2 regions of the Brevibacillus sp. BC25 genome follow, and region 2 is predicted to be linked to the other one. Evidence: predicted binding sites of a transcription regulator. Region 2 holds the regulator's gene; the other holds the start of a gene.
The links. Region 2 encodes CtsR, which represses protease genes until heat stress. Its sites were predicted from a motif close to ATGGTCAATAAAGGTCAAACA; they were not measured.

Region 1: clpP (ATP-dependent Clp endopeptidase proteolytic subunit ClpP) is a predicted target of CtsR. The motif match lies at 3,117-3,137, and genes of this name have one in related genera.

Annotation. Positions count from the first base shown of each region.
Region 1 is NZ_AKIX01000044.1:59,711-74,827, reverse strand. It holds partial or broken gene lonB (ATP-dependent protease LonB) at 1-1,026, opposite strand, end outside; gene clpX (ATP-dependent protease ATP-binding subunit ClpX) at 1,224-2,489, opposite strand; gene clpP (ATP-dependent Clp endopeptidase proteolytic subunit ClpP) at 2,510-3,091, opposite strand; gene tig (trigger factor) at 3,223-4,515, opposite strand; gene PMI05_RS13445 (metallophosphoesterase family protein) at 4,641-5,180, opposite strand; gene PMI05_RS13440 (XTP/dITP diphosphatase) at 5,211-5,804, opposite strand; gene rph (ribonuclease PH) at 5,797-6,558, opposite strand; gene PMI05_RS13430 (GerMN domain-containing protein) at 6,763-7,815, opposite strand; gene racE (glutamate racemase) at 7,912-8,724, opposite strand; gene PMI05_RS13420 (superoxide dismutase) at 8,895-9,926, shown strand; gene PMI05_RS30040 (peptidylprolyl isomerase) at 10,005-11,111, opposite strand; gene PMI05_RS13410 (Gmad2 immunoglobulin-like domain-containing protein) at 11,350-12,099, shown strand; gene PMI05_RS13405 (sigma-70 family RNA polymerase sigma factor) at 12,203-12,721, shown strand; gene PMI05_RS13400 (DUF4179 domain-containing protein) at 12,714-13,646, shown strand; gene PMI05_RS31640 (hypothetical protein) at 13,802-13,936, shown strand; gene tnpB (IS200/IS605 family element RNA-guided endonuclease TnpB) at 14,016-15,107, opposite strand; gene tnpA (IS200/IS605 family transposase) at 15,110-15,117, opposite strand, start outside.
Region 2 is NZ_AKIX01000007.1:535-15,651, reverse strand. It holds gene cysE (serine O-acetyltransferase) at 1-176, opposite strand, end outside; T-box leader at 446-708, opposite strand; gene gltX (glutamate--tRNA ligase) at 736-2,202, opposite strand; gene ispF (2-C-methyl-D-erythritol 2,4-cyclodiphosphate synthase) at 2,290-2,763, opposite strand; gene ispD (2-C-methyl-D-erythritol 4-phosphate cytidylyltransferase) at 2,767-3,453, opposite strand; gene PMI05_RS01175 (PIN/TRAM domain-containing protein) at 3,481-4,569, opposite strand; gene PMI05_RS01170 (hypothetical protein) at 4,857-5,252, shown strand; gene pssA (CDP-diacylglycerol--serine O-phosphatidyltransferase) at 5,348-6,076, opposite strand; gene disA (DNA integrity scanning diadenylate cyclase DisA) at 6,191-7,267, opposite strand; gene radA (DNA repair protein RadA) at 7,276-8,643, opposite strand; gene PMI05_RS01150 (ATP-dependent Clp protease ATP-binding subunit) at 8,750-11,200, opposite strand; gene PMI05_RS01145 (protein arginine kinase) at 11,267-12,340, opposite strand; gene PMI05_RS01140 (UvrB/UvrC motif-containing protein) at 12,360-12,878, opposite strand; gene PMI05_RS01135 (CtsR family transcriptional regulator) at 12,895-13,359, opposite strand; gene PMI05_RS01130 (HAD hydrolase-like protein) at 13,549-14,235, opposite strand; gene PMI05_RS01125 (UDP-N-acetylglucosamine--LPS N-acetylglucosamine transferase) at 14,265-15,117, opposite strand, start outside.

The sequences.
Region 1 (15,117 bases), on a different contig from region 2:
ACGAGGCGATTTTTGACTGCTGTGCATCACCCATTCCACATCGGCAGCCTGGATGTCTTGGCGTTCTTCCGTCAAGGCAATTCCGGCAGCAATTTGCACCGTATTGATCGCTTCACGTCCATTGGTCGCATAGCGCTCGATTACGGAAACAGCGCTGTCTTCTATATTCATATTCATTTTAGGCACGGCCGTACGCACGATACTCCCAATTTCTCCAGCCTTTAATGGGCGGAAAAAGATTTCCAGGCAACGGGAACGAAGCGCAGGAGGCAGTTCTTCTGGCAACCTCGTCGTCGCTCCAACCAGACGGAAATCGGCGGGTAAACCGTATTTGAAAACGTCATGAATATGAGAAGGAATTTGGTTATTTTCCTCGCTGTAGTAAGCACTCTCTAGCATGACTTTGCGGTCTTCAAGAACCTTTAGTAACTTATTCATCTGCACAGGATGGAGTTCCCCTATTTCATCAAGAAAAAGCATGCCACCGTGCGCTTTCGTCACAGCGCCTGGCTTTGGCTGCGGAATCCCCGCCTGCCCAAGCGAGCCAGCCCCTTGATAAATAGGATCATGTACAGAGCCGATTAACGGGTCAGCAATCCCGCGTTCATCAAAACGAGCAATCGTCGCATCGATTTCAATAAACTTGGCATCAGAAGAAAACGGCGATAGCTGATTTTTCTTTGCTTCTTCCAGCACGACCCTAGCCGCTGCGGTCTTGCCTACACCAGGTGGTCCATAAATAATGACATGTTGTGGGTTGGGACCACACAAAGCGGCGCGCAACGCACGAAGCCCATCTTCTTGTCCTACAATTTCTTCCAAAGTAGCTGGTCTCGTTCTCTCTGACAGAGGTTCTGTCAATGCAACCATTCTCATTTTACGTATGGAATCAAGATCCTTGCGCGATTCCTTTTCGGTTGAGGTTTTCGTGTTTCTCTGCGCTCGCAGCAAGTTCCAAAAGTAGGTGCCGATCACGATACCAACAACCACTTCAATGACAGCAATGACCAATGTCGTATAGTCCATATGCAGTCCCTCCCATGCGTCTTCGCTTGCGGTCAACTTTTGTCCCCCAAAGAGGAGGGAACACGTTCATGACCGTTTTGTGCATATGTAAAGCTTCTCTTGAACGATATCAAGTAGTATTGCCCCGCAAGCGTAGACGTAAACCAACAACAAAAAAACCACCTCGCTTATCACGAGATGGTTTGTGTAGACAATGCTTATGCTGTTTCTTCGTGCAATTCCTGGCCTTCTTTGGTCAACAGTTGTGGCTTCACTTTATCGCGAACCGTTTCTTCGGTAATCACGCACTTGTTGACGTCTTCTCTGGAAGGAAGTTCATACATCATGTCGAGCATGATTTGTTCGATAATCGCACGCAGTCCGCGCGCACCAGTGTTGCGCTTAATCGCTTCTTTGGCGATTTGCATGAGCGCACCGTTATCGAACTCCAGCTCAACACCGTCGAGACTCAGCAGTTTTTGGTACTGTTTCACCAAAGAGTTTTTCGGCTCTGTCAGGATACGCACGAGCGTCTCCTCATCCAGCGGCTCCAAGGTAGCAAGCACTGGCAAACGACCGACGAACTCCGGAATCAGACCAAATTTCAGCAGATCTTCCGGCAAAATGTATTTCAGGTATTCTCCGGCTTTCAGATCGCCTTTTACGCCATCTCCGAAGTCTGCACCAAAACCGATGACTTTTTTACCCAAACGACGCTTGATAATCTGCTCGACGCCATCAAATGCACCACCGCAGATGAACAAAATGTTAGAAGTGTCGATTTGGATAAACTCTTGGTGAGGATGCTTGCGTCCGCCTTGTGGTGGAACACTCGCAACAGTACCCTCCAAAATTTTCAAAAGCGCTTGTTGAACGCCTTCACCAGATACATCACGCGTGATGGATGGGTTTTCCGATTTACGGGCTACCTTATCAATCTCGTCAATGTAAATGATTCCTTTTTCAGCCTTCTCAACATCATAGTCAGCAGCCTGGATGAGCTTGAGCAAGATGTTTTCAACGTCTTCACCCACATAGCCTGCTTCTGTCAGAGAAGTTGCGTCCGCAATCGCGAAAGGTACATTCAGAATGCGCGCCAATGTTTGCGCGAGCAACGTTTTCCCGCTACCAGTCGGACCGATCAGCATGATGTTGGATTTTTGCAGCTCCACATCCTCGATCTTCGCCCCGGAATTAATCCGTTTGTAGTGGTTGTACACCGCTACAGACAAGGACTTCTTCGCCATATCTTGACCGATGACATAGTCGTCCAAGATTTTGCGAATTTCCACTGGCTTTGGAATTTCTTTCATATCGATTTCTTCTTCAGTGCCCAGTTCTTCCTGTACAATTTCATTGCACAGTTCGATACATTCGTCACAAATGTAAACACCAGGACCAGCTACCAGCTTGCGCACCTGTTCCTGGGACTTGCCGCAGAAGGAACACTTCAGTTGGCCTTTGTCGTCGTTAAACTTAAACATGCGCTTCACCTCACAACGGGTCAGTTTTTGCGTTCGATAATAGAGTCAATCAATCCGTAGGCCTTTGCTTCTTCTGCACTCATGAAATTGTCGCGGTCTGTATCTTGCTCTACGCGTTCATAAGGCTGACCTGTCCGCTCAGACAAAATCTCATTCAGCTGGCGCTTCGTTTTCATAATCCATTCCGCATGAATGCGGATGTCTTCTGCTTGCCCACGCACACCACCGAGCGGTTGGTGAATCATTACTTCGGCATTTGGCAGAGCGAAGCGCTTGCCTTTTGCACCAGCAGCCAACAGGAATGCACCCATGCTGGCAGCCATGCCCACACAAATCGTGGACACATCCGGTTTGATGTACTGCATGGTGTCATAGATGGCCATTCCTGCTGTAACAGAACCACCTGGAGAGTTTATGTATAGCGATATGTCTTTGTCCGGATCTTCTGCCTGCAAGAAAAGCAGCTGAGCGACAACCAGATTGGCGATTTCATCATCAATCTCGGTGCCCAAGAGAATAATCCGGTCTTTCAGGAGGCGCGAGTAAATATCGTAAGAGCGCTCTCCCCTGCTTGTTTGCTCGATGACCATAGGGATTAGCATTATGTATTTTCCTCCTTTGCCGAAAAAAGTCAATGGTGGAAAAACAAGGCACGATACACTCGTGCCTTGTGGTCTTGACAGCCAGCATCAGGGTTAGCCTGCCCACTGACCAATCATGCGTTCTTCTAAGCTTATGCTGTTACTTTGCTTTCTGCAACCAGCAAATCTACTGTTTTGCGAGTTTGCACATCGCGGTACAGAGCAACCATGCCATCTTGTGCAGAGAAGATTTTGCGCAGCTCATCAGCTGGGCGGCCGTATACGCCAGCCAGTTTATCCAGTTCTGCGTTTACGTCTTCTTCTGTTGCTTCGATGTTTTCTGCTTTGCCGATTGCTTCCAAAGTCAAGGAAGTGCGAACGCGGGATGTTGCATCTGCACGCAATTGATCACGCAGTTGGCTCTCATCCATGCCGGAGAACTGGTAGTACAGTTCCAGAGTCATGCCTTGGTATTGCAGACGTTGACCAAATTCATTTACCATTTGATCCAATTCATGCTCAACCATTACTGCTGGCAGATCGATCTCAGCGCTTTCAGCTGCTTTCAGAACGAGCTGCTCACGAACATATTGATCTTTTTCTTGCGCTGTTTTTTCTTCGAGTTTTTTCTTGGTGTCTGCTTTCAGCTCTTCCAGCGTGTCGAACTCGCTCACGTCTTTGGCAAACTCATCATCCAAAGTAGGCAGGTTTTTGCGCTTCAGGCTGTTCAGCTTCACTTGGAATACCGCTTCTTTACCAGCGAGGTTAGGAGAGTGGTACTCTTCAGGGAAAGTTACGGTAATTTCTTTTTCTTCGCCGATGTTCAAACCAGCCAGTTGCTCTTCGAACCCTGCGATGAAAGTACCGGAACCCAGTTCCAGAGAGTAATCTTCCGCTTTACCGCCTTCAAAAGCTACTCCGTCTTGGAAGCCTTCGAAATCGATTACAGCGATATCGCCTGTTTGTGCGGCACCCTCTTCTACTGCTACGAGCTCAGCATGACGCTCTTGCATGCGCTTCAGTTCAGCGTCAACGCTCTCTTCTGTTACAGAGAAGTCTTTTTCTTCGATGGACAGACCTTTGTAGTCGCCCAGCTTCACTTCAGGCTTCACAGTTACAGTCGCTTTGAAGATCAGGTTTTTCCCTTGTTCCATTTGCGTTACGTCTACTTCTGGACGATCTACTGGCTCGATACCAGCTTCACGAACAGCTTGTCCGTATGCAGTTGGAAGCAGAATGTCAAGAGCGTCTTGGTACAAAGATTCTACACCAAAACGGGATTCGAACATTTTGCGTGGTACTTTTCCTTTACGGAATCCTGGAACTTGAACTTTTTGAACCACTTTTTTAAACGCTTGATCCAATGCTGCGTCTACTTGCGTAGCATCTACTTCAATCGTCAGGACTCCCTGGTTATTCTCTACCTTTTCCCAATTTGCTGCCACGTAAACTTCCCCTCCTAAATCGAATCAACAGAACATCGCCAGCCGCGCCATGGTATCTTCGCAGGCTCGGATGATAATATTCTAGCCATTATAACCATTCTAGTATAGCACAAATCTTTTAGTTTTCAAGAAGACCTCATTGGTCGACGAACAGAATAGTTCCCTCCCAATTGTGAAACCCGGTTGCCTAAATGATCATAAAACGCCACGGATATGTAAACTTCTGTCGGGCTCGTTCCTGTCTCTTCTAAAAGAGCATATGTCGGTACGTGAAAACCGCGCGGCATTTGCAGGCTGCCCGGATTCAGAAACAAGATGTCTCTCTCTACACCACAGACAGGTACATGAGAGTGACCGAAAACCACTACATTTGCTCCGACCTCTTCTGCACGGTAATGAAGGCGCAGAAGAGAGCCTTTCACTCCGAAAAGATGCCCGTGCGTTTGCAGGATGTGAAGTTCGCGCCATTCGGTCTCTTGTTCAGTCGGCACCTCTTGTGTCGAATCGCAATTGCCTCGGACAAGCGTCATGTTGGAAAACGGCTCGCGCTGATGGTCGACACAAAAATCGCCACAATGCAAAATTTTTTCGACATGATGTCGGTTGACGACCTGGCTTACTTCCCGAACCAAGCCGTGGCTATCGCTCATGATGAGAATTCCCATCACGCCTCACTCTCCTGTTTTCTCTCTTGTCTACTTGATGATTTCAAGCAGTTGCTGCATGGCACGAGCGCGGTGGCTGATCTGGTTCTTTTCTTCTGGCATGAGTTCGGCCATCATTTTGTCCATCGATGGGATGTAGAATACCGGATCATATCCGAAGCCGTTTGTCCCTTTTGGCTCACGCGCGATCACACCCTCACAAGCGCCAGTGGAAATGATTGGATCTTCGCCTGGAATCACCAACGCCAACGTGCATCGGAAGCGAGCTGTGCGTTCCTGTGTCGACACTTCTTCCAGCTCTTTCAACAATTTACGCCAATTCTGCTCGTCTGTTGCATCTTCCCCAGCGAAGCGTGCGGAGTAAACTCCAGGGCGTCCTTCCAGCGCATCTACTTCCAGACCTGAATCGTCACCGAGAGCTGGCATGTTCAAGTATGTAGAGATTTCGATTGCTTTTTTCAGCGCATTTCCTTCGAAGGTGTCCTTGTCTTCTACTACCTCAGGCACACCGTCAAATTCAGCGAGGCTAATTCCTTCCCAGCCTGCCTCTGCGAACAGCCTGTTGAATTCTTTCACTTTTCCTTGGTTACGTGTTGCGAGAACAACTTTTTTCCGATTAGGCATGACTTTCCTCCGCTACTGATTGTACAAAAGAGAGCGAAACATCAGCGAGCGCCTCTTTTTGACTGTTAATCAAGTTGTCAATGCCGACTTTTGCAAGGGCAATCATTTCTTGTAGCTGTTCAGGAGAAAACGGGGCATCCTCCCCTGTTCCTTGCAGCTCGACAAACTTTCCTTTTCCCGTCATGACGACATTCATGTCGACAATCGCTGTAGAATCTTCTTTGTAGTTGAGATCGAGCACGGCTTCCTCGCCAACTACCCCTACAGAGGTCGCTGCCAGGAAATCGTTGAGCGGCAGCTGTTTCCAGGTGCCACTATCTACCAATTTTTGCATCGCGTCTACCATTGCCACGAAGGCTCCGGTAATCGAAGCTGTCCGTGTACCTCCGTCTGCCTGGATGACATCGCAATCCAACCAAATAGTGCGTTCACCCATTGCTTCAAGGTTCACGACGGAGCGCAGAGCACGTCCGATCAGACGCTGAATCTCCATTGTGCGTCCACCGACTTTTCCTTTGGACGACTCACGCGCGTTGCGAGTCGCTGTTGCTCGGGGAAGCATGGAATACTCGGCTGTGATCCAGCCCTTCCCGCCACCACGCATAAAAGGCGGTACCCGGTCCTCCAAAGTCGCCGTACAAATCACCTTTGTGTCTCCGACTTCAATCAGGCACGATCCTTCTGCGTGTTTAATGTAATTGCGCGTAATGGTTACAGGGCGCAATTGATCATGGGCACGGCCATCCACTCTCATTCCAAGTTCCTCCTAAATCGCTTTGTTACACTCCGCTCATTATACCAGAGGCGGGAAACGATCTGCCACTGCACAAACGCCTCTTCCTTATTTACGTTAATTGCAAATATTCTTGTCACTTCCTCCATGCTACCAGCAGCTACGCTTGCAGCAAACAATTGGCGAACAAAAACCACGCTCGTTAATACGGGCGTGGCTCGTTCATTACATCTGTATGGGATTGAGTTGAACCGGGCGGCTAACTGGCTTGGTGAACTCGCCACTAGCTAGCGGTTTTCCTTCCACTAGCAGCTGCACTTGCTTGGCTCCTGTCGTTTCTGTCAATGACAAGACGAGCGATTGCAGGGCTTCTGGGCTCGCTTCCTTGCCATCGTCATACTTGAGGATGTCACTGCTCAAATTGACCGTCACCAAATCTTTTTCCTGCTTCACATTCAGAACACGTGTCGTACGCAGCAAGGAACTAAAGAGCTGAGATCCTTGTTTCGGTCCTTTGATCAACTCTTCAACGGTTGCCTTGGCGATGTCAGCCGTTTCAGGAACCAGGCGAGTGACTGGGACATAATACGTACGTGTATCATCCAGCTGTCCTTGGAAATAAACCGTTACGCTGGAGGTATCTCCTGGTACCGCCCCATCGCCCAGTTCGAGATTGACTCCTTGATTCCGGTCTAATAGCGTAATGGGTGTTTTGGCTGCTGGCATTTCCGTCAACGGCGTTCCATTCACCCAAATTTGCACAGTCTTGACGCTGCTAAACTCCGTCAACGCCCGGGTGACTGCATCGACAATTTTCTTCTCGTCTTTCTCCTCGTACGTTTTGAAGTCTTTGGAAAAATCGACAGTGGCTACGCCGTTTTTGATGACAAGTCCTTTTACTTCTGTCCCTTTCGGCAAGACAGCGGAGAAGCCACCCTGGAGCATGCTCTCTACCGGACCACCTTTTACCATGTAGCTCAATACTTGTTTGGCAGGACCTTCTGATTTCGGAAGAGTCATCGAGACAGGAACGATATATCCGTTAGCATCCTGCAAGTACACCATTCTCTCTCCAGTCTCCTGAACGACCGGTTGTGCCCCTTCTTTTGCAGCATCCGGGGACGGCATGCCGTTTGGCAAATCCACTGATACCTCTGACTGTGGCGGTGCATCAATACTAATCGTTTCCTTTTCCGGGCCAAAGAGACCGCAGCCCGACAAAAGCACTGCGCTAACCCCCAGCACGGCCGTCATTTTCCCGATGTGCCTTATCTTCATTTCCCCAGCCTCCTCCAGACACTTTGTACTACCATGTATACGAGCTAGGCTTGGGTTTATGCGTTGAAAGTTTGTCTCAGCAGACAAGGTCTTCCATCAGGGCTGGATGGATTTTTCCAATGAGTTGTGCTGGACGTTCACTTTGCAATCCAGCCACTCTTCTGCAATGGTCCGGAATTTGTGGGCGTCCCCACTCGTCACAAACAGATGATCCGGGCGCTCTATTTGCTTGCTTTCGGCGTCCGTCGCAATTTGCAGGGACAATTCTCGCGCTGTCTCTTCTGCGGAGTTAATCAAGCGTACTCGATCTCCCATCACTTCCGAAATGACTGGTGCTAGCAACGGATAGTGTGTACAGCCCAAAATTAACGTGTCCAAATCTTCGTGCAAGAACGGGGCGAGCGTTTCTTTCACGACTCTTCTTGCTTCCTCCGAGTTCGCCATGTGGCTCTCCACCAGTGGCACAAATGCGGGACAAGCCATGCCAGCGACGTACAAATCCGGTTGAATCCGTAAAAGCGCACGCTCATACGCCTTGGTACGTATGGTCGTTTCCGTCCCGATGACACCGACCCTTCCGTTTTTCGTCACTTGAACAGCCGCACGTGCGCCTGGTTCAATCACCCCAATGACAGGCAGCGGCAAATCCTCCATCGCTTCCTCCAGCACGACGGCAGTCGCAGTATTACAGGCGATCACCAATGCTTTTAACGGTGTACGCATCACATAATCGATCATTTGAAAACTGTAGGTACGAATCTCTTCCGGCGATTTGGAGCCATACGGACAGCGGGCATTATCGCCTACATAAACAATCCGTTCTTCGGGTAGCTGACGCATGACTTCCTTCGCAACAGTTAATCCTCCCACTCCTGAATCAATAACGGCAATCGCTCGTTCTCTACTCATGCTAATGTGTCTCCCCTGTTGAAATGAATATAGTACAGCATACCACTCAAACATTTGTGCTACTACCATATGCCGAGATGAAATTTCTTGTACTCCGCAAATGTCGCACCTTCTCTAGGCGCCTTTCATAATGTGGGGAGAGATGATGTGCCCACGAGGAGGAGAATCTTTTGGTAGAAGAAGCCAAGAATTTGCTGGACTGGAGCCAATGGGGCCGACAATGGATCGAGCATTTGCGAAGACATAAGACCCTCAACCGAGAACTCGAACGGCATCTGCACAAATTCGAAGAATCATTTACATTGATCGGAAGGGAAGCATCCAAGCTTGGTTCAACACAAGAAAGCGAAGAACTCCCTGTTCTCATCACTCGCGCAGAACAGGTGCAGGAGCAATTCCATCACTTTTTACGACTGGCTCAGTTGAGTGAAGATGAGGATCTGGCAGGAGAAGTGACCGAGCCTGTTCAGGAATTAATGAATGCACAGCCAGCGGTGGCGGAAGAAGTACAAGTGCCTGTAGTGCCAGAACCCGTTTCCTATCCCGGTGCACGCGAGCCAGTCCGTGCAGCACGCCCCGTGGCTGTCGGCCGGCATACCCTCCCCCCGCTCCCTTATGCCTACAACGCTTTGGAGCCATACATCGATGAAGCTACCATGCAAATCCATCACAACAAACTGCACCAAAAGTATGTAGACGATCTCAATACAGCAGAACGGAAGCTAGCAGAGGCGCGAGAAAGTGGCAACTTCGATCTCATACGCCATTGGGAACGCGAGCTAGCCTTTAATGGGGCCGGTCATTACTTGCATACTATCTTTTGGCCATCCATGAGTCCAAATGGGGGTAGCACTCCATCTGGTGATCTTGCAGCGGCAATCAATCGGTATTTCGGTTCGTATGACGCCTTTAAGAGACAATTTAGTCAGGCGGCAGAAAAGGTAGAAGGTCCTGGGTGGGCGATCCTCGTTTGGTCCCCGCGAGCACATCATCTGGAGATTCTTACAGCCGAAAAGCACCAGAACTTGTCACAATGGGATGTGATTCCGCTACTGGCCCTGGACGTATGGGAGCATGCCTATTTCCTGGCGTATCAAAACCAGCGAGACAAGTATGTAGAGAACTGGTGGAATATCGTCAACTGGCCATATGTGGAAGAGCGATTCGAAAAAGCACGAAAACTGCGTTGGGAACCATATTGAATTGTATCTCCTCTTCATTGACAAACCCCCTCGTCATCCCAAATGACAGGAATGAGAGGGGGTTTTTGCTGGCGAAACTTACTCGTTATACGGGACAAATTCGATCTTTTGCACCTTGATCGGATTTTGGATGGGCTTCGCATTCTCATCTGTTTTCTGAGCAGCGATCTTGTCTACCACTTCCATCCCGGCAAATACATGACCAAAAACAGTGTGGCGATTGTCGAGGTAAGCTCGTCCGCCAATTTCTTTATACTTCGCTTCTGCATTCAACGGCAGCGCCGACAAATCGAGATACTCCTGATCTACCTTGGGGCTTTGTACAATGTAGAAATGGGTGCTGTTCGTATTAGGTCCAGCGTTCCCCATACTGAGCGCTCCTCTGAAGTTGAACAGATCCCGGCTAAACTCGTCCTCAAACGACTCGCCGTATATACTCGGCAGCTCCTTGCCATCCGGCCCTTTCAAATCTCCCGCCTGAATCATGAAATCGTTGATCACACGGTGAAAAATCATATTGTTGTACTGCCCATTTTTCGCCAGTGTCTTAAAGTTTTCCACTGCTTTTGGAGCTTTGTTCGGGAACAGTCTCAGCTTGATCACACCTGAATCAGTCGTGATCACACATATTTCTTCGCCTTTGCGTGGCTTCTCCAACTGAAACAGCTTCACATCTGACACATCGATGCCAGAGTCCTGCCAAATGACGCCCCACGCCTTCCAGTTCACCGGGTCTGTCCCGAGTCTAGCCAAGCCGAGATAATCCGTTTTTTCAATAGCCTTGTTATCTGCGGTATACCCGACGTATTTGAATTTCACAATCGCGCGGTAGTTATTATAAGCGTCCTCCTTCGTGACGGTGTACAGCTTGTCTACTTTTGCTTCGATCACCTGAATGTTTTTGTATTGCGCCAATCCTTCCATATAGGTTTTCATCGCAAAATTCGTCAAGGAATCATCTGCTACCAGCTTTGCTACCTCAGCAGGATTAGATCGTTGCTTCACCAAGGACGCTATGTAATCATTCACTTCCTGCTTATCTCCCCCATGCGGGCGGAACTGGTTGACCTGAACTTCGTTACGATAATCATGAATAGCATTTGCAGCAGCATGTTGGACAAAGGTCGGACTCAGTAACGGGATCGCAATACTTGCAACGACTGCCAGAGAAACGAGTTTTTTCATTTTTTCCGCCCCCACTAATTAGAAGATTGTTCCATAAAAACAGTATAGCCCAATCTATGAATCTACGTCTGAAATATTTTAAAAATTCTGCTAAATCATACGAAAAAACCCCATTTTTTCCGTAAAATCTCTTGCGTCTTTTTGCGTCCCTCCCCCGTCTAACCCATGTAAACTTCATGAAGCTACAACAAAAAAACAATCAATTACGGCATTCTGCCATATAAGGGAGAGACACACCATGAATAAAAAAACCATCACTGTATTTGCTGCTTCTATTTTGACTTGCACTGTTTTTGCCGGAGCTCTCGGCACTACTTGGGCTAACCAGACGACTACCCCAGTAGCCACGCAGCAAGAAACAAAAGCAAACGAAGCTGCCAAGCAAACTATGTTCCGGAATATCAAACTAGCGGAGCCTGCTCTCCTGTACACCTTAAAAGGAGAAGCAAGTGTTTTTGAAGCAACGTACCAATACGCAGTCAAGCAAGGGAAGCACGTCTTGGCAAAAGGGTTTGGCACAGCTTCAAATGGTGGTCCGGAATGGGGAACTTTTGCGCAAACGATTAAGATCCCAACAAGTGAGCTGATCGGAAACGAGCCATTGATCCTCGAGATGTTTGAAATCAACCAAGAGAACGGTGCGATCATCAACAAGCTTTCCATCCCATTAGATAGCTCCGATCAAGTAAAAAACACCAAAGTATTTCGTAACCTGAAGCTTGCGGCACCGTCTGTCGTGTATACCGTATCCGGCGAAGCTAGCGTTTTCGAAGGCACCTATCAATATGCCGTGAAGCAAGGCGAACAAATAGTTGCCAAAGGCTTTGGTACAGCATCGAAAGGTGGCCCGGAGTGGGGTGAATTCTCACAGGAAATTGTCATCCCACTGAGCAATTTGTCTAAAAATAAACCAAGCACCCTCGAACTGTTTGAAATCGATCAAGAAAGCGGCGAAATGAAAAATAAAATGGTTCTTCCATTGAAGTAAGGAAAGAAGGATCTACGCTCCCGCAGTGTGTCTAGCGCTGCGGGATTATTTTCGAGAAGAAAGGAAGAACCTAACGCATTCAGTAAGGAGGGTGTGCAGCATCGTGAATCAAACTGAACTGGCGCAAAGAGCCATTTCCGGTGATGAAGACAGCTTTACGCTTCTGATCCAAGAGAGTAGAGAAAAAATATATCGAATGGCTTTTACTTATGTACGAAACAAAGAAGACGCTCTGGAAATCGTGCAGGAAACTGTCTACCGCGCCTTTATCTCCATACACAAATTGAAGCATCCGCAATACTTTCAAACATGGCTGACCAAAATCGCCGTCAACTGCGCCTTGGATCACATACGCAAAGCAAAAAAAGTCGTTTATATGGATAAAGAGCATGAAGGCAGCTACGAGCAAAAACCGCGGGAAGATGTCATCGACTTGCATGATGCGTTGGGCCAACTTGATGAAAAATCCCGAACTGTCATTATGCTGAGATATTTCGAAGACATGCCCATCAAGGACATTGCCGATGTGCTAGACATACCCCTCAGTTCCGTAAAGTCGATCATTTACCGCGGACTGGAGAAATTGAAAGTGAACATTGGGGAGCGTGAATCTCTTGGATAAAAAGCTGGACGATTATAAACAAGCCTATCACGATATTGAAATTCCCGAAGAGTTGGCGGCAGTCACCGAGCAAGCCATCGAACGTGGGAAGCTTCATCGAAAACGTGCGAAAGCAAGAACGCGTTGGATGAAGCACGCTGGCGTAAGCGCAGCCGCTGTCTTTGTTCTTTTCACGGTCAGCGTAAACACGATGCCCGCTTTTGCAAGTGCTTTGGAAAACGTACCCGGTCTGAGCAAGCTAGTGAAAATATTGCAATTCAATAAAGGCAGTGCAGGCGGCGGTACTCCTCAGGATGCCGTAGATGTTAGCTTCATTACGGTACAGAAGCAAGGAGATCAGGAAAACATCATCTTGAACTTTACCCAGGATAATGAGGTACAGCAGAACGCCAGCTCCTTCCACGTGAGTTTTACTGAATATCCGAATACGATGTCGTTTGCTGTTGGTGGTGCAAGAAGATTTTCGGCTGTCAAAGATTTCGAGACATTGAAGCAAAGTCCGTATATCGAAGATGCCTACGAGATTATTTCGTTGGATGATTCGCTTGTGCGATTTAATGTGACCTTTAAGGAAGCGATTACTTATGAGGTGAAAGAGTATAAGGAACCGGCACAGGTTGTGATTACGATTTCGCCAAAAGAAGTGTCGCCAGAAAAGCAGCAGCCTGTGTACTCGGTGCGCACCGCTTCCATGCCGTATGGAGAGACGCTCGGGGCTATGGAGGAATCTCTGTTGGTCGCGGACAATATGCGGGTTTTGAAGGACAAGCAAGGTGGATACTTTGTCGAAGCCGGGTATTATCGGACGGAAGCTGAGGCTCATGGGAAGATGAAGCAGTTAAGAGATGAGTTTGGGGTTGTAGAGCCGTTATTTGTGGAGAAGAGAGGGTATTTGGAGGTGCCTGGAGGGATTGTGGCGAGGTAGGGTTCCCCTCCGCTTCCCTCCTATCAATCGTCAAATTTATTCTGGGAGGATAGAAAAGCTGTGAACATGATTGGAAAGTTCCTAGCGACTCTATATAATAAGCTCTCAAGAGCGCTCTTGCATTTGTTTTTTAGTTTGAATCGGGAGGTTTCTTGATGAATACCAAAACTGCTGTTTATGAAGCCAGCTATCGTGATCAATTGGTAGATATTTGGTATCGTGCTGTTTGCCGTACTCATCATTTTTTGACGAAAGAGGATATTGAGTTTTTTGACACTCCCCATGCCTAAAGGCGGGGGATTCTTGGGTAGTCACTCTAACGGAGTGAATTTTACCAAGCTATCCCTGTGTGTCCCACAGTTTAGTTGACTACCCCAACAATCGAAGTCCTTCTTGCTCAATATTGATAGCAGCGTTTTGGTCACGATCATGTTGTACGCCACAGTGCGGGCATATCCAACTGCGCAAGTTGAGACTTTTCACTGCTTTGTTGCGGTATCCACAGTTTGGAGTTGAGCAGAGCTGGCTTGAAGGAAATTGTTTTCCAACAATTGAGATCCTTCTTCCATACCATTCTGCCTTATACTCCAGCATCGTACGAAACATCGACCACGAAGCATCTGCAATGGATTTGGCTAACTTGTGATTTTTGACCATATTTTCCACTTGTAAGTCCTCCAAACAGATCACTTGGCTTTCGTGGATCAGCTTGGTTGGCAGCTTATGTAGGAAATCGTTACGGGTGTTTGCAATTTTTTCGTGGAGTCGAGCTACTTTGGTACGCGCCTTGTTCCGGTTGTTGCTGCCTTTTTGTCTACGAGATTGAATCCGTTGCCACTTCACCAGTAGTTTTTCATACTTGCGATAGTATTTGGGATTGGCCACCTTCTCACCAGTAGAGAGAATGGCGAAATCCTTGATCCCAAGGTCAATTCCAACTGTCTGTTCTACTTTTGGGAGTAATTTACTCTCTGTTTCACACAATACTGACACAAAGTATTTACCTGAAGGATTACATCTAATCGTAGCCGATAGGATTCGTCCTTCCACTTCTCTGGATTTAGCAAACGATACCCATCCCAGCTTAGGAAGTTTGATGCGATTCCGTTCTATTTTGATGCTCATCTTGCATGTATAGGATTGCTTTGGGTTCTTCTTGCTCTTGAATTTGGGATAGCCTTTTTTCTCTTTGAAAAACTTTTTGTATGAGGAATCCAAATCTTTTAAGGTTGATTGCAGGGCAGTGGAGTCCACTTCTTTCAACCATTCGAATTCTTTTTTTAGTTGCGTTAGCAAAGCAGAACAGTCGTTGTAATTCAGCGTTTTGTTTTCTTGTTCGTAAGCATCTTTTCGTTTCGCAAGAAAGTGATTGAATACAAAGCGAGTACATCCAATTGTCTTGTTGATGAGTGTTGCTTGTTCTTTGTTTGGATACAAACGGAATTTGTAGGCTCTATGCAAGTTCAATCAT
Region 2 (15,117 bases):
AGTTGAGAGACAATTCGGGCGAGTGTACACAGCTCAGCCTTCCAGAGCCTGTGGGCAATCCGGTGCCCCCATATCGCGTGCAAACCGGAATAGGTCAAAACGACTTCCAGCGTACTTCGCGCAGCCGGGTCTCGTTCAAAAACAGCATGAATGTCATCTCTCATCTGTGCTAACATTTTTGGGTGGCACCTCCCGCCTGATTTACCTGCTCGTTCAACCTCAGTGTCAGGGTTCAAAAAGTTGTCTTTTCAGCATCGAGAAAGTAGTGAGAACCTGAAGAAGGAGGAGCGGAGTGTAGGAGACCTACATGAGCACCGGACTTCGAAGGTGAACGCTACTTTCGAAGTCGAATATGCTTCCAGGACTACATCGTGATCAAAAGACGACTTTTTGAACTACCTTTTCAAAAAAACAAAAAACGTCCCTATCCCCTCAAACACGAAGGGACAGAGACGGGTTTACCGTGGTTCCACTCTGCTTAGATCGTCATCACTGTCACTAAAAACTCACAACAGTCATGAGCAAATCTCGCTCATATCCCGATAACGGCGGGAAGCCGATGGCGCCTACTGATATCTTTTCAAAAAGATAGGTTCAGCTCATTGCTCACAGGGGCATTTCCATACAGGGCACACCAGATGGCTCTCACCTATCCATCCTCTCTGTAGATGTGCAGACTGTTGTACTTCTCCTGATCGTTGCATTCATTATTTATAAAAGAAAACCAGCCAATACTTACTGACCGTTTGCAATTACTTGCTCTGCACGTGCAATCACCTTGTCGCGTCCAAGCAGATACAACGTCTCCGCCAGATCGCGACCATGCGCCTGACCAGTTGCTCCTACGCGGACCGGCATGAACAATGCCTTGCCTTTGTGACCCGTTTCCTTTTGCACGTCTTTGAGTACCGCTTTAATAACATCCACATTATATGCATCATGGGCAGAAAGGTGTTTCACAAAGGAAGCAAGCACTTCCGGCAATTGTGGTTCTTTCAGCACCAAAGTTGCTTCTTCATCGTACACCACTTCGTCGAGGAAGAAAAGAGCTGCCAACGGAACGATTTGCGCACAGTAGGACATTTGCTCTTGGTACAAGCCTACGATACTGCGAACCCATTCGCCCTTCTCAGCAGACAGATTCTCTTCGATGAAGCCAGCTTTTTGCAGATGCGGGATACACATATCTGTGATCATATCTAGCGGTTGGCGCTTCAAATAGAAGTTGTTCATCCAGTTCATCTTCGTTGCATCAAACACAGCTGGCGACTTGTTCACGCGGTCCATTGAGAACAGCTTGATCAGATCTTCCATTAAGAAAATCTCTTCTTCGCCACCTGGAGACCATCCCAAAAGAACAAGGAAGTTCACGATTGCTTCTGGCAAGAAGCCGAGGTCACGATACTGTTCAATGAACTGAAGAATGCTCTCGTCGCGCTTGGACATCTTTTTGCCATCTTGGTTGAGGATCAGTGCCAAGTGAGCAAAGTCAGGCGCTTCCCACCCAAACGCTTCATAAATCATCAATTGACGAGGCGAGTTGGACAGATGCTCTTCTCCACGAATGACGTGGCTAATTTTCATCAAATAGTCGTCCACTACAACGGCGAAGTTGTATGTAGGAATTCCATCTGGACGACAAATAACGAAATCGCCCATCTCGTTGGAGTTGAATGTTACTTGGCCACGAATCAGGTCGTTCACAACATACTCGCGATCATCCTGAACGAGGAAGTGAATGGATGGCACTCGTCCTTCTGCTTCGTACTGAGCACGCTGCTCGTCCGTTACATGGCGGTGCTTTTCCAGAATGCGTGGTGTTTCTCCACGCGCGAGCTGTTCTTCACGTTCTGCATCCAGCTCTTCTTTTGTCGCGTAGCAGTAGTACGCTTTGCCTTCTGCCAGCAGTTGATCGATATATTTCCGATAAATGTCCAGGCGCTCTGTTTGACGGTACGGTCCATATGGTCCACCAACGTCTGTACCTTCTTCCCATGTTACGCCGAGCCATTTCAGGTTTTTCATTTGTTCTTCGTCCGCATTTTCCTTATTGCGTGTTTGGTCCGTATCTTCAATCCGAACGATGAACGAACCACCATGATGTTTCGCAAAAAGATAATTGAAGAGCGCTGTTCGCGCACCGCCGATGTGTAAATGCCCCGTAGGACTCGGCGCATAACGAGTGCGAATTTCTTTCGCCATTGGTAGCACCATCCTTATAAATGTAAAAGGCTATAACCTTGACCTAAGTAAAAACGTATCTAAGGCTTTATGTTACACCTTGCCCTTCTACTTGACAAGCAAGCATACTGCCTGGGCAGCGATTCCTTCTCCTCTGCCTGTAAAACCAAGTTTCTCCGATGTCGTCGCCTTCACATTCACTTGCGAGAGATCGTCTGCTTCCAGCACGCGTGCAATGACTTCACACATTTGCGGGATGTACGGCGCCATTTTCGGCGCTTGGGCAATGATCGTTGCATCCACGTTTCCTAAGCGGTAGCCGTGCTCCCGAACCAACTTCCATACATGCTCCAACAGCTTTACGCTATCCGCATCCTTAAAAGCCGGGTCTGTATCTGGGAAATGCCGGCCAATATCCCCTTCACCAATCGCTCCAAGAATCGCATCACTAATCGCATGGAGAAGAACATCCGCGTCAGAATGCCCTAGCAAGCCTTTTTCATACGGGATGGTGACGCCTCCGATAATGCATGGACGCCCCTCTACTAACTGATGCACGTCAAAACCTTGTCCAATACGCATGAGCTACTCTCCCTTTCGTTTCCGCAATATCTCTTCACCAAACCACAGATCGTCTGGCGTAGTAATCTTAATGTTCTCATAGCTTCCGTGAAGAATCGATACCGGATGACCCAGCCACTCAACCAGCATCGCATCATCCGTACCCAGCTTCCTCGCTGCCTCCGCTGCCTCATGTGCCTCTCGCAATAAAGACATACGAAAAGCTTGTGGGGTTTGAACCGCCCACAAGCTTTCCCGTGCCGGGGTTGACTCTACAAGTCCTTTTTCCCCCACCACTTTAATCGTATCTTTGACAGGTACTGCCATGATCGTTGCCTGATCTTGTTGCACCTGTTTGATCATGTCACTGATCTGTTTGCGAGTGACGAAAGGACGGGCTGCATCGTGAACCAGTACGTAATCGCAATTTGCGGATAGTGATGCCAAGCCATTTCTCACACTGTCTTGTCGCTCTGCCCCACCAAGAGTAACCACAGCCGTCAGCTTTTCAGCCGAGATCAAGGTCGTTACTTCTGCGTGGTCTGCTTCACTCACCACTAGCACAACTTCATCAATGTCGGGATGAGTAGCAAAAAGACGTACCGTATGAGCCAAGATCGGCTCGCCCGCAAGTGGTAACCACAACTTGTTTCGTTGTCCACCCATTCGTTTACCCGAACCGGCTGCAACGATCACGACACCCGTACTCACTGATTCATCCCTCTCCTGTTGTCTTTTCTATAACGCTCGTTCAAGTAACTTTGGTTTGGCGAAGATCATACGTCCTGCTGAAGTTTGCAGCACACTCGTTACGAGGACATCGACGTCGTTTCCGATGTACTCTCGTCCGCCCTCTACAACAATCATCGTGCCATCGTCCAGATAAGCGACACCCTGACCGTGCTCTTTCCCATCCTTGATGACTTGAACGTTCATCTCTTCTCCAGGTAAAACTACGGGCTTGACTGCATTCGCCAAATCATTGATGTTCAAGACTGCAACACCTTGCAGCTCACATACCTTATTCAGGTTAAAGTCGTTTGTTACGACCTTTCCGCTAATGAGCTTTGCGAGCTTGATAAGCTTGCTGTCCACCTCGGACACTTCTTCAAAATCGCCTTCCCAAATCTGGACCTTTACCTTCATTTCTTTTTGAATCTTGTTCAAGATATCCAGACCACGACGACCGCGGTTTCTCTTCAGTACATCGGAGGAATCGGCGATATGCTGCAGCTCCTCTAGCACAAATCCCGGAATGACCAGTACCCCTTCCAGAAAGCCGGTACGGCAAATATCTGCGATGCGTCCGTCAATGATGACACTGGTATCGAGAATTTTATTTTCCAAGTTAACGGCAGTTGTTGCGCTGTCCTTTTTCTTATCCTTACGTCCAATCGAAAATACCGACATAATCTCGTCCCGCTTGCGAAACCCTACCTGGAAGCCCAAATAACCAAGCAACCCGGAAACAATTAACGGCAAAAGATCTCCTACATATGGAATCGGAATTTTACTGATGGGCAGGAATAATAAGAATGCAACAATAAGACCACTAATCAACCCCATCGCTCCGAACATCACATCGACAACCGGCATTTTGACGAGTGTCTCTTCACCCCATCGAACGATGCGCAGAACATAATCCACAACCCAATTCGCTAAAAAGAAAAACAAGATGGCACCTAGTACAGCTCCAATATATTGCGATCCGGCTACTACACCAAAGTTTAACAGTGGATCGAGCAACGAGAACAATTCGTCACCAAACCGATACCCTAATCCGCCACCAATCAAAACAAAAATGAATTTTCCTACTCGGCGTAACATGCCTTCACCTCCTTTTACTAATATAGACAGAAGCCTAAGAGTAAAACCCTATTTTTTTCCAAATCATTATAACGCTTCATTTTACTTTCCCTCACTATAGCAAAAAAGATTTTGCCATGTCAAATAGCCAAAAATTTTAACATAGTTGTCATTTTCTCGTCAACCCGGGAACACTCGTTTCCTTCGATGATAAATTGACAGGGAGCTGGCTCCCTTCTTATAATGTCAGTATCGTAAAGAGAGAAAATTATGACGATACCAACAGCCTAAAGCAGAGGTGAACCCAGATGGACAATCGAAACATAGACGACTTTCAAACGCAAGTATCCGAGCTTTTGATCAGACATCGTAGCGTACTGGACGTCATGTCCAAAGTTCAGGAAACGGCATCCCGTATTAACCGTTCACTGACAAAAGCCATCACCGAATGCGGCTGTGTCGAAGTGGTTGCCAAAAAACAGACGTACGATTCGAACAAGAATCTGGAGGACAACAAGTCCCATTTGGACACCCACTTTAACGGTCCGCTGTGCGAGCATTGTCGCGATGTAGTTACTGCTGAGCTTGGCAAAAACCTCTTTTACCTCACTGCCTTGTGCAATATTACTGACATTAAGCTAGAAGATGTGCTTCAGAAAGAATCCAACCGACTGAATACTTTGGGTGTCTTCAATCTGTCTTAAAAGTCCGTTACTCGTATTACGAATGAACCCTAAAAAAAGTTGCATACAAAAAAGAAAAACCCGCACATTGAAGTGTGGGTTTTTTTATGCCGTAACTATTCGAACGGAACGGATTCTTTCTCTTTGTTTTTACGCTTACGTAATTTTTTGACGAGAAAGTCAACGTTTTTTTTTATTCCGTACAGTGCATAAAAAGCAAGTGGCAGGAAGACGATTTTTGGAAATTGCTGCGGATACTTAATCGCTACAACAACCACAATCGCAATGATAATGGGTGTGATCCAGTAAGCAGACTTTGGAATCCCCACTTTTTTAAAGTTAGGATACTTGACCTTTGATACCATCAAAAAGGCAAGAAGCAACATACTTACGGCAAGCAATACCGGAGTGAAAACTTGGTGATAGAGTGCGAGCGTAGCCAGTACGCCCCCCGCTGCCGTAATCGGCAAACCGATGAAATACCCCGGAACCCCGGCCTGTACGTTAAAACGCGCCAAACGCAGCGCACCACAGATCGGAAAAATGGCTGTAATGAGAATCCCAAGCAAATCAAAGTGTTGCAAGACGACAACATACATGATGAACGCTGGTGCAATCCCAAATGTAATGACGTCAGAAAGGGAATCCAATTCCTTCCCGAACTCACTTTGGGCATTCAGCATACGAGCTACACGTCCATCCAGCCCGTCTGCCAGCATACCAATGATCACTGTGATCGCTGCATATTCGACGTATTGATCGCCTCGAAACGCAAGAATAATTGCTAAAACTCCCAGAAACAAATTGCTTACGGTTAGTATGTTCGGTAACGATTTCACGAACATAGACTACCTCCTGATTTCTTTTGCGTAAGGAGCAGGTTATCCTGTCGACCTTGTTATTATCCAAGTCCCCTAGGCAAATGTTGAATACAAATAATGCCTTTATCCTATTCTACTTTAAATGTGTCTGTCAATGAACACTTGTTCTTGAATCCGTTTCAGCCCCTCTTTAATGGCTCTCGCTCGGACCTCGCCAATGCCTTCTACTTCGTCTAATTCCTGGATGGTTGCCATCATGATTCGCGGCAGATGATGAAAATGCTCTACCAGATTTGAGATGATCGTAACGGGCAGACGCCGTATCTTGTACAGGATCCGATACCCTCTAGGGGAAACGGATTCATCCAGCATACTGACATTTGAGGAATACCCCAGCGTTCGCAAAAAAGAAGTGAGCTCCAGCATTTCCTCCGAGTTCAATTTTTTCATGTCCCGCAGCACGAGATCAGGTGAATAGGATGCATCTCTGGAATAATCCCGAATAAACATATGGGCCTCTTCCTCAATGTTTGAAACCAGTTCCTCCAACTGCATACTGACGAGCCTTCCTTCTACCCCTAGCTCACATATGTATTTGGAGACCTCAGTCTTAATACGTAACACCATCTCAATCCGTTGCAAAACCGAGGCAACTTCGTGTAACGTAACGAGCTCCTCAAATTCTAACGCACCGAGATTCGTCAAAGTTTGATCAAGCACGGCCTTGTATTTCTCAAGCGTAGATACAGCCTGATTCGCCTTGGCCAAAATGACGCTGATTTCGCTTAAGACATACCGGAAATTCCCCTGGTACAGCGTGATCACATTGCGGCGCTGCGAGATAGCAATGACCAGATGATTCGTTTGAATGGCTGTCCGTTGCGCTGTACGATGCCGTGTCCCCGTCTCGCTCGTAGGGATTGAGGAGGGTGGGAAGATTTGCGTATTCGCGTACAGGATGCGTTTTGCGTCTTCACTTACTATAATCGCCCCATCCATCTTCGCTAATTCATACAAATGGGCAGGAGAAAAATCACAATTGATGGAAAAACCGCCATCGACAATCGTCTTCATCTCTGGACCGCACCCAATGACGATCAAGCCCCCGGTTTTGGCCCGTAAAACATTTTCCAACCCTTCACGAAGCTGTGTGCCGGGTGCCACGAGACGAAGCACATCACCGATTTGCGGAGCTCTTTTGATGTTCCCCTGCATGCCCACTCCTACCTCCTTATCACCTCGTTCAACGCATCGGCAATATTGCTCACACCAATTACTTGAATGTCTGCTGGCGCATCCAGACCACGGATGTTTTTCTCCGGGATGATGACACGCTTAAAGCCTAACTTATGTGCTTCTCGTACTCGTTGCTCAATACGTGAGACACCGCGCACCTCACCAGTCAAACCAATTTCTCCGATAACGACATCATGCGGATTGGTAGCGTGGTCACGGAAACTGCTTGCAATGCTTACGGCAATTGCCAAATCAACCGCTGGCTCATCCAATCTGACCCCACCTGCTACGTTTACATAAGCATCCTGATTTTGCAGCATCATGCCCATGCGCTTTTCCAACACTGCCATGATCATCCCCACACGCTGATGATCGACCCCTGTTGCCGTTCTCCGCGGGGTTACAAAGCTGGTCGGGGCAACGAGAGCTTGCAGCTCAACCAAGACGGGACGTGTGCCCTCCATACTGGCTACGACTGTCGAACCCGCAACACCAAATGGACGCTCTGCCAAAAATATCTCAGATGGATTCGCCACCTCCTCCAAACCGCGATCCTTCATCTCGAAAATACCGATTTCGTTTGTCGAACCAAAACGGTTTTTGACGGCGCGCAAAATTCGAAACGTATTGTGGCGCTCCCCTTCAAAATAAAGAACAGCATCCACCATATGCTCAAGCATACGCGGACCAGCGATGGAACCTTCCTTGGTAACGTGACCGACAATGAAGGTACCAATCCCTTTCCCTTTTGCAATCCGCATCAATCGGGCAGTCGCCTCCCGCACTTGGGCGACACTTCCAGCAGCCGATTGGATCGTTGGGTGAAACACGGTCTGGATCGAGTCAATAATTAGCACATCCGGGTCTACTTGATTAATATGCTGTTCGATCAAATCCAAATCATTTTCTGCCAATACAAACATCGGCGGCGTTTGCAAATGGAGTCGATCCGCGCGAATTTTGATTTGCTTTGCCGACTCCTCTCCAGATACATAGAGAACCTTTGCCCCTTGATGAGCCAAGGCAAAAGATGTTTGCAAAAGCAATGTCGATTTTCCAATTCCGGGGTCTCCCCCAACCAAAATGAGTGAGCCCGGAACAAGTCCTCCACCAAGTACACGATTCAATTCTCCGATTGTCGTATCCATGCGTGGCTCTTCTTCACTGGCTACCTGGGTCAATGGAATCGCAGATTGGCGCTGGCCGCCGCTCATCCCTTCGTGACGATGTGCATTTTTTACCGTCACTTCCTCCACCAAGGTGTTCCAACTGCTGCATCCCGGACATTTTCCCATCCATTTTGGCGATTCATAGCCACATTCTTGACACGCGTATTTCGTTTTATACTTTGACATAGTCGCACCCTCACTTGGATTTCTTTCTCTACTTTTATCATAATTACGCACCCAAAAAAAGAATACCTCCCGAATCAGGAGGCATTCTATTACGTTTCAACCCAGCTTATGATTTCGTTTTTTCGAGGCGCTTGACAACCAGCTTGCCTTCTTCGGCTTCGATATTGACGGTATCGCCTTTACTGATCGTGCCCTTGAGCAATTCCTCGGACAAATTATCCTCGATGTGGCGCTGGATAGCACGACGCAGAGGACGTGCACCATAAGCCGGATCAAAACCTTCTTTTGCCAATACTTTCTTGGCTTCTTCGGTCAATTGGAAATCAATGTCTTGCTCTTTCAAACGTTTACGCAGCTCATCTGTCATGAGAGATACGATTTGCTCGATGTGCTCTTGCTCCAAGGAGTGGAACACGATGACTTCATCGATACGGTTCAGGAACTCAGGACGGAAGCTTTTCTTCAGCTCATCCATGACTTTGTCTTTCATATCCTGATACTTTCTTTCCGAATCGTTGGTCGTGAAGCCGAGCGTTGTATTTTTCTTGATCATGTTGGCTCCAACGTTGGAAGTCATGATGACAACTGTATTTCGGAAATCAACGGTACGTCCCTTGGAGTCTGTCAGACGACCATCATCCAATACTTGTAAGAGGATGTTGAATACGTCTGGGTGAGCTTTCTCGATTTCGTCCAGCAAAATGACGGAGTAAGGCTTGCGACGCACTTTTTCGGTCAGCTGACCGCCTTCGTCAAAGCCTACGTAGCCAGGAGGGGCACCTACCAGACGGGCGGTGGAATGCTTCTCCATGTACTCGGACATATCTACACGAATCATTGCATCCTCGTCACCGAAAAGCGTCTCTGCCACGGCACGAGCCAATTCAGTTTTACCCACACCAGTAGGTCCCAGGAAGATAAACGAGCCGATCGGGCGTTTTGGGTCTTTCAGACCAGCACGGGCACGGCGAATCGCACGCGAGATGGATTTGACTGCTTCATCTTGACCAATGACGCGATCGTGCAAAATTTCTTCCATCTTCAGCAAGCGCTCTGTTTCTTCTTCCTTCAGCTTCAACACAGGAATACCCGTCCAGCTCGCCACTACTTGTGCGATGTCTTCCGGCGTAACCTCCATGTTCAGCTGACCTTGGCGTTCTTTCCAGTCTTTTTTCGTTTTATCCAGTTCTTCACGCAGTTTTTGCTCCTGATCGCGAAGTGCTGCTGCTTCCTCGAACTCTTGTGATTGCACGGCAGCGTCTTTTTCCTTGCGCACCTCTTCCAGACGTCCCTCCAGTTCTTTGAGGTTTGGTGGAACCGTAAAGGATTGCAAGCGAACTTTGGATGCCGCCTCGTCGACCAAGTCGATGGCCTTGTCAGGCAGGAAACGTTCCGTAATATAGCGGTCAGACAGTTTTACTGCCTGCTCGATTGCTTCATCAGTAATTTTGACACGATGGTGGGCTTCGTAACGATCACGAAGGCCATGCAAGATACGAATAGCATCCTCTGCTGTCGGTTCATCAACCTGAATCGGTTGGAAACGACGCTCCAGTGCCGCGTCTTTTTCGATGTACTTGCGATATTCATCCAACGTTGTGGCACCTACGCACTGTAGCTCGCCACGTGCCAGAGCAGGCTTCAAAATGTTGGAGGCATCAATTGCGCCTTCTGCTCCACCTGCACCAATCAGGGTGTGCAGCTCATCAATAAACAGGATGATGTTTCCTGCTTGGCGAATTTCGTCCATGATTTTTTTCAGACGATCTTCGAACTCACCGCGATATTTGGTTCCCGCAACAACGGTTCCCATATCCAGTGTCATGACTCGTTTATCACGAAGGGTCTCCGGAATCTCGTTGTTCACGATTTTTTGGGCAAGACCTTCTGCGATAGCTGTTTTCCCGACGCCAGGCTCCCCAATCAAAACAGGGTTGTTCTTGGTGCGTCTGCTAAGTACTTGGATCACACGCTCGATTTCTTTTTGGCGACCGATGACAGGGTCCAGCCCGCCATCACGAGCGATTGCAGTCAGATCCCTTGCCAAGCCGTCCAGTGTCGGCGTATTGGCCGCTGGGTTCCCTCCAGACGGTTGATGAGATGCCATCATTTCCGAGCTACCAAGAAGCTGGAGTACCTGTTGACGTGCCTTATTCAGGCTAACGCCCAAATTGTTCATGATTCTCGCAGCAATGCCTTCTCCTTCACGGATCAAGCCAAGCAGAATATGTTCAGTCCCGACATAGGTATGACCCAGCTTGCGGGCTTCGTCCATCGAAAGTTCAATAACCTTTTTGGCGCGAGGTGTATAGTTTGGTGTGTAATTACTACCGGACTGCTCTGTTCCTCGCCCGATTAACGACTCCACTTCACTCTGGATTTTATCGAGGCCAAGCCCAAGTGATTGCAGTGCCTTCGCCGCAATCCCTTCGCCTTCTCGAATGAGTCCCAGTAGCACATGCTCTGTCCCAATATCTTTGTGTCCGAGACGAACCGCCTCTTCCAGGGCAAGCGCCAGTACTTTTTGTGCTCGTTCTGTAAAACGTCCAAACATCATATCGTACACCTCCGTATAACCCTGTTTTTTCTCTATATGGTTAACAATTGCGTGATACCATTACAATTATTCTTGTGGTTCTACTAGGCTCAAACGTTCGCGGATCAACCTTGCCCTTCTTTCGTCGCGTTGGTCCGGAGTGAGCTTTTGTCCAGCGTGGTGCTGTAAAAACCCTGGCTGTGTCGTGACCAACAATTCGTTTAGGACGAGCGGAGATACATTCGGAATGATGCCTAGATCAATCCCCAGACGTACATCGGACAGACGTTGAGCCGCTTCCTTGGACTCTACCGTGCGAGCGTACATCAAGATGCCATACGACCGAAAAATTCGATCCTCCAAAGAAACCCGCGTATGCTCCAGCAAATAAGTACGTGCCACACGCTCTTGCTCAATAATTTGTCTGGCTACACCGTAGAGATTGGAAAGGATATCCGACTCAGACATACCCAGTGTGACCTGATTGGATAACTGAAAAAGATTCCCTAGAGCTTCGCTGCCCTCTCCATAAATTCCTCTAACGACTAGACCAACTTGATTAATTGCCTGTAAAATTCTGCTGATCTGCTGCGTCATCACCAGAGCTGGCAAGTGCAGCATCACAGATGCACGAATTCCCGTACCCACATTGGTTGGGCAGCTTGTAAGATATCCTCGTGTTTCGTCGAAAGCGTAGTTCAAGCTTTTCTCAAAAATGTCGTCTATCTTCGTACCTATTTCCCATGCCTCGTTCAAACAAAACCCGGGTAATAGTACCTGTATTCGAATGTGGTCTTCTTCATTAACCATAATGCTGACAGACTCATCTTCACGAAGTAATACCGCACCTTTGCGAGACTCCTCTGCCAGATGAGGGCTAATCAGATGCTTTTCTACGAGCACCCTTTTTTCTAACGGATTAATTTGGTCCATATGGATGACCTGAAGCTGATGCCTTTTGCGCATTGCCTCCGAATCGCTTACTTCCGTTACCTTTCTGACGACTTCCTCGCCCTGCGAGTCCGTTGCCAATAACGGAAAGGGGTGCTGGCGCAGGTTACGGGCGATACGCAGCCGTGTACTAATGACAATGTCGGAATCAGGACCTTCTCCTTTCATCCAATTGCTCCACGGGTTTTGCATAAACTGCTTTTGGGACATAACCAGCTAACCTCCTTTGCTACGATTGGGCCATTTTTTGTTCCAATGCTCGAATTCGATCGCGCATTTCTGCTGCCTTCTCGAACTCTTCACTGGCGACATGACTTTGCAGCGCTTGCTTTAGTTGCTCCAGCTCTTTGCGGATCTTCAGTTTGCCACCGGTCCGCTCTGGTACTTTTCCACTATGCTGTGTGTTTCCATGAATTCGGCGGAAAAGGGGGTCCAGTCGATCACCCAAAAAGGTGTAGCAATCACTACAGCCAAATCGGCCGCTTTTACTAAATTGAGAATATGTGAGTCCACATGTTTCGCATTGAAGCGGCTTATTTGTTGCCGTTTCGCGTCCATTCTTTTGCATGGGATCAAATTTTAAAAGTCCTGACAGGAGATTGTTGATGCTGAAGTTGTGAAAGCCGGTAAAGACGTCCCCTTTTTCATGAGCACACTGCTCGCAAATATGGTATTCGGTTTTTTCGCCATTGACGATTTTCGTCAAATGAAGTGTCGCCGGTCGTTTTCCGCATTCCTCACAGTTCATAACAGCATACCTCCTTTTACTTCAACAAGATTGCTGCGATCATCTGCTTTAAAATATTTGCCCGCAAACGATCCCGCAATTCAGCTTCTAGCGTCAATACGTTTCGCGAGGTAGCGATTTTCATCAAGGTTGCTTCTCTGATGTTGACTAATCCTTCCTCAAATAGTCTTTCTACGATCGCATTTCCCACGCTCTGACTGATGCTCTCACCAATTAGTTCTTCTGTTAGCAATTCCTGCAAGCGCGCTTTACTGACAATCTGCACCTTGCGTATGCGAATATACCCGCCGCCCCCGCGCTTACTCTCTACAATGTATCCTTTTTGAACGGTAAAGCGCGTATTGATGACGTAATTGATCTGAGACGGCACACATTGAAAATGGTCGGCAAGCTCACTACGCTGAATCTCGATCGATCCATTGGGACTGTTTGTAATGATGCCTTTCAAGTGATGTTCAATGATGTCCGAGATGTTACGCAAGTCATCGCCTCCTATTCCTCTGTGTATGTTCTTATGAGGTTACCTAATTGACTTTGACTATCTTTGACGTTAATTATAATGGGTTTAATGCGTGCCCGCAAGTGTCCCTTACACATTCTAGTGTGGGCAAAAGAGGGTCGCTTGAAACTTGGACATGATCAACAAAAAAACCACTCACTGAGGAATGGTTTATGTTTGTTCTTGTGTATTGGTGTCGATTGCTGGCAAATGATTCAGTAGCTGAGAGAAGCTGGTGATGATGACATCTGCCCTATCAAGCTCGCCTGGTCTCGCGAAACCAAAGTCGCATCCAATGGTAAATAAACCGTTTGTCTTGCCAGCTTCCACGTCGGAGTGACGATCTCCTACCATGATGGCCTGCTCGATTTTGTAATCAGACAACAATTTTGCAACCAGGTCATTTTTGGAATGCGTACGGAAACGGCCAGCTGAGTACAGATCGGTCATCAGCGGCTTTAACTCGTATTCCTGACAAATGGCATCGATATACTCTTCCTGCCCATTGCTTGCTACAAACAAAGCAAATCCTTTCTCACGCAGCGTTTCCAAGGTTGATTTTACATCCGGATATAGCTCGGTCACTCTTTCTTTGAGTAACTGGATTTCATTGTCTAGCAAGAAGGCGTCGGCTGAGCGAATGGCTTCCTCACTCGCACCCGGCAGTAATTTGTCCCAGATCTGCTCGATCGTCATTCCCAGTACATTGATCAGTTCACGTTCGTCAGGGGTTTCCCCTTGCCATAGTCCTTTTTGACGAAGCTGGTCAAACGTTCGAATAAATGCGGGGGTCGACAGCTTTTCTGTTTGCAGTAACGTGCCATCCATATCAAATAATATGGCGAATGGTACAGTCATGGGTTCCTCCATTTTATCTGGCTAGGCAGCTATTCTACTTCTCCTGGCAACATATTCATATCATCCATGATGAACTCGGTAATTCGTTGTGCAGCATCTGGCTTCGAGATTTTCTGTCCCATTCTACGCATATAATCCACCTTGGACGGGCTATGCAATAGTTCATCGATAAAGTAAATCAATTGCTCTGACAGATTCGCATGTACCGCACATCCATTATTGAGCAAAAAGTGGCTGTTCCTCTCTTCCTGTCCAGGCAGAGGGTTGTAAACAATCATGGGTACCCGTTTACTCATTACTTCAGCTGATGTAAGTCCGCCTGATTTGGTGACAATTAAATCAGCCGTCTCCAAGTATTCGTGGAAGTTATTGATGAATTTTAGTGGAACGACTTCATGGCGATACGTACGATTTATCACTTTATTGTACAGCTTGTCGTTTGTCCCTGTTAACACAAAGGTTTTCAGAGGAATGTTAATCTCTTCTAGCCCATCTAATACCTTTTCCATCGAACCAAGACCCAATCCGCCCCCTGAAAGAATAATGCTCTTTTGTCCAGGAGCAAGACCAAGCTTTCCCCGAATCAGTTCGGGTTCCAATGGCAAACTGAATTTTTTCATGATGGGAATGCCCATCGGAATGAATTTTTGATGGTCCTGTCGATAAACGTCTAACAGGTAATACAGTTGTTCATGGCCGATGAAGTAATAATTGATATGGTGATTAATCCATGAAGGATGGATGGTATAGTCAGTAATAATTGTATAGATTGGTTCCTTCCAATCATTTCTCCCTTTCAGTACGGAGAGCATACAGCTTGCAAACGGATGCGTAGCAATAAAGGCATCAGGCTGTACACTGTTGATCAGCTTTTTCAGTTTG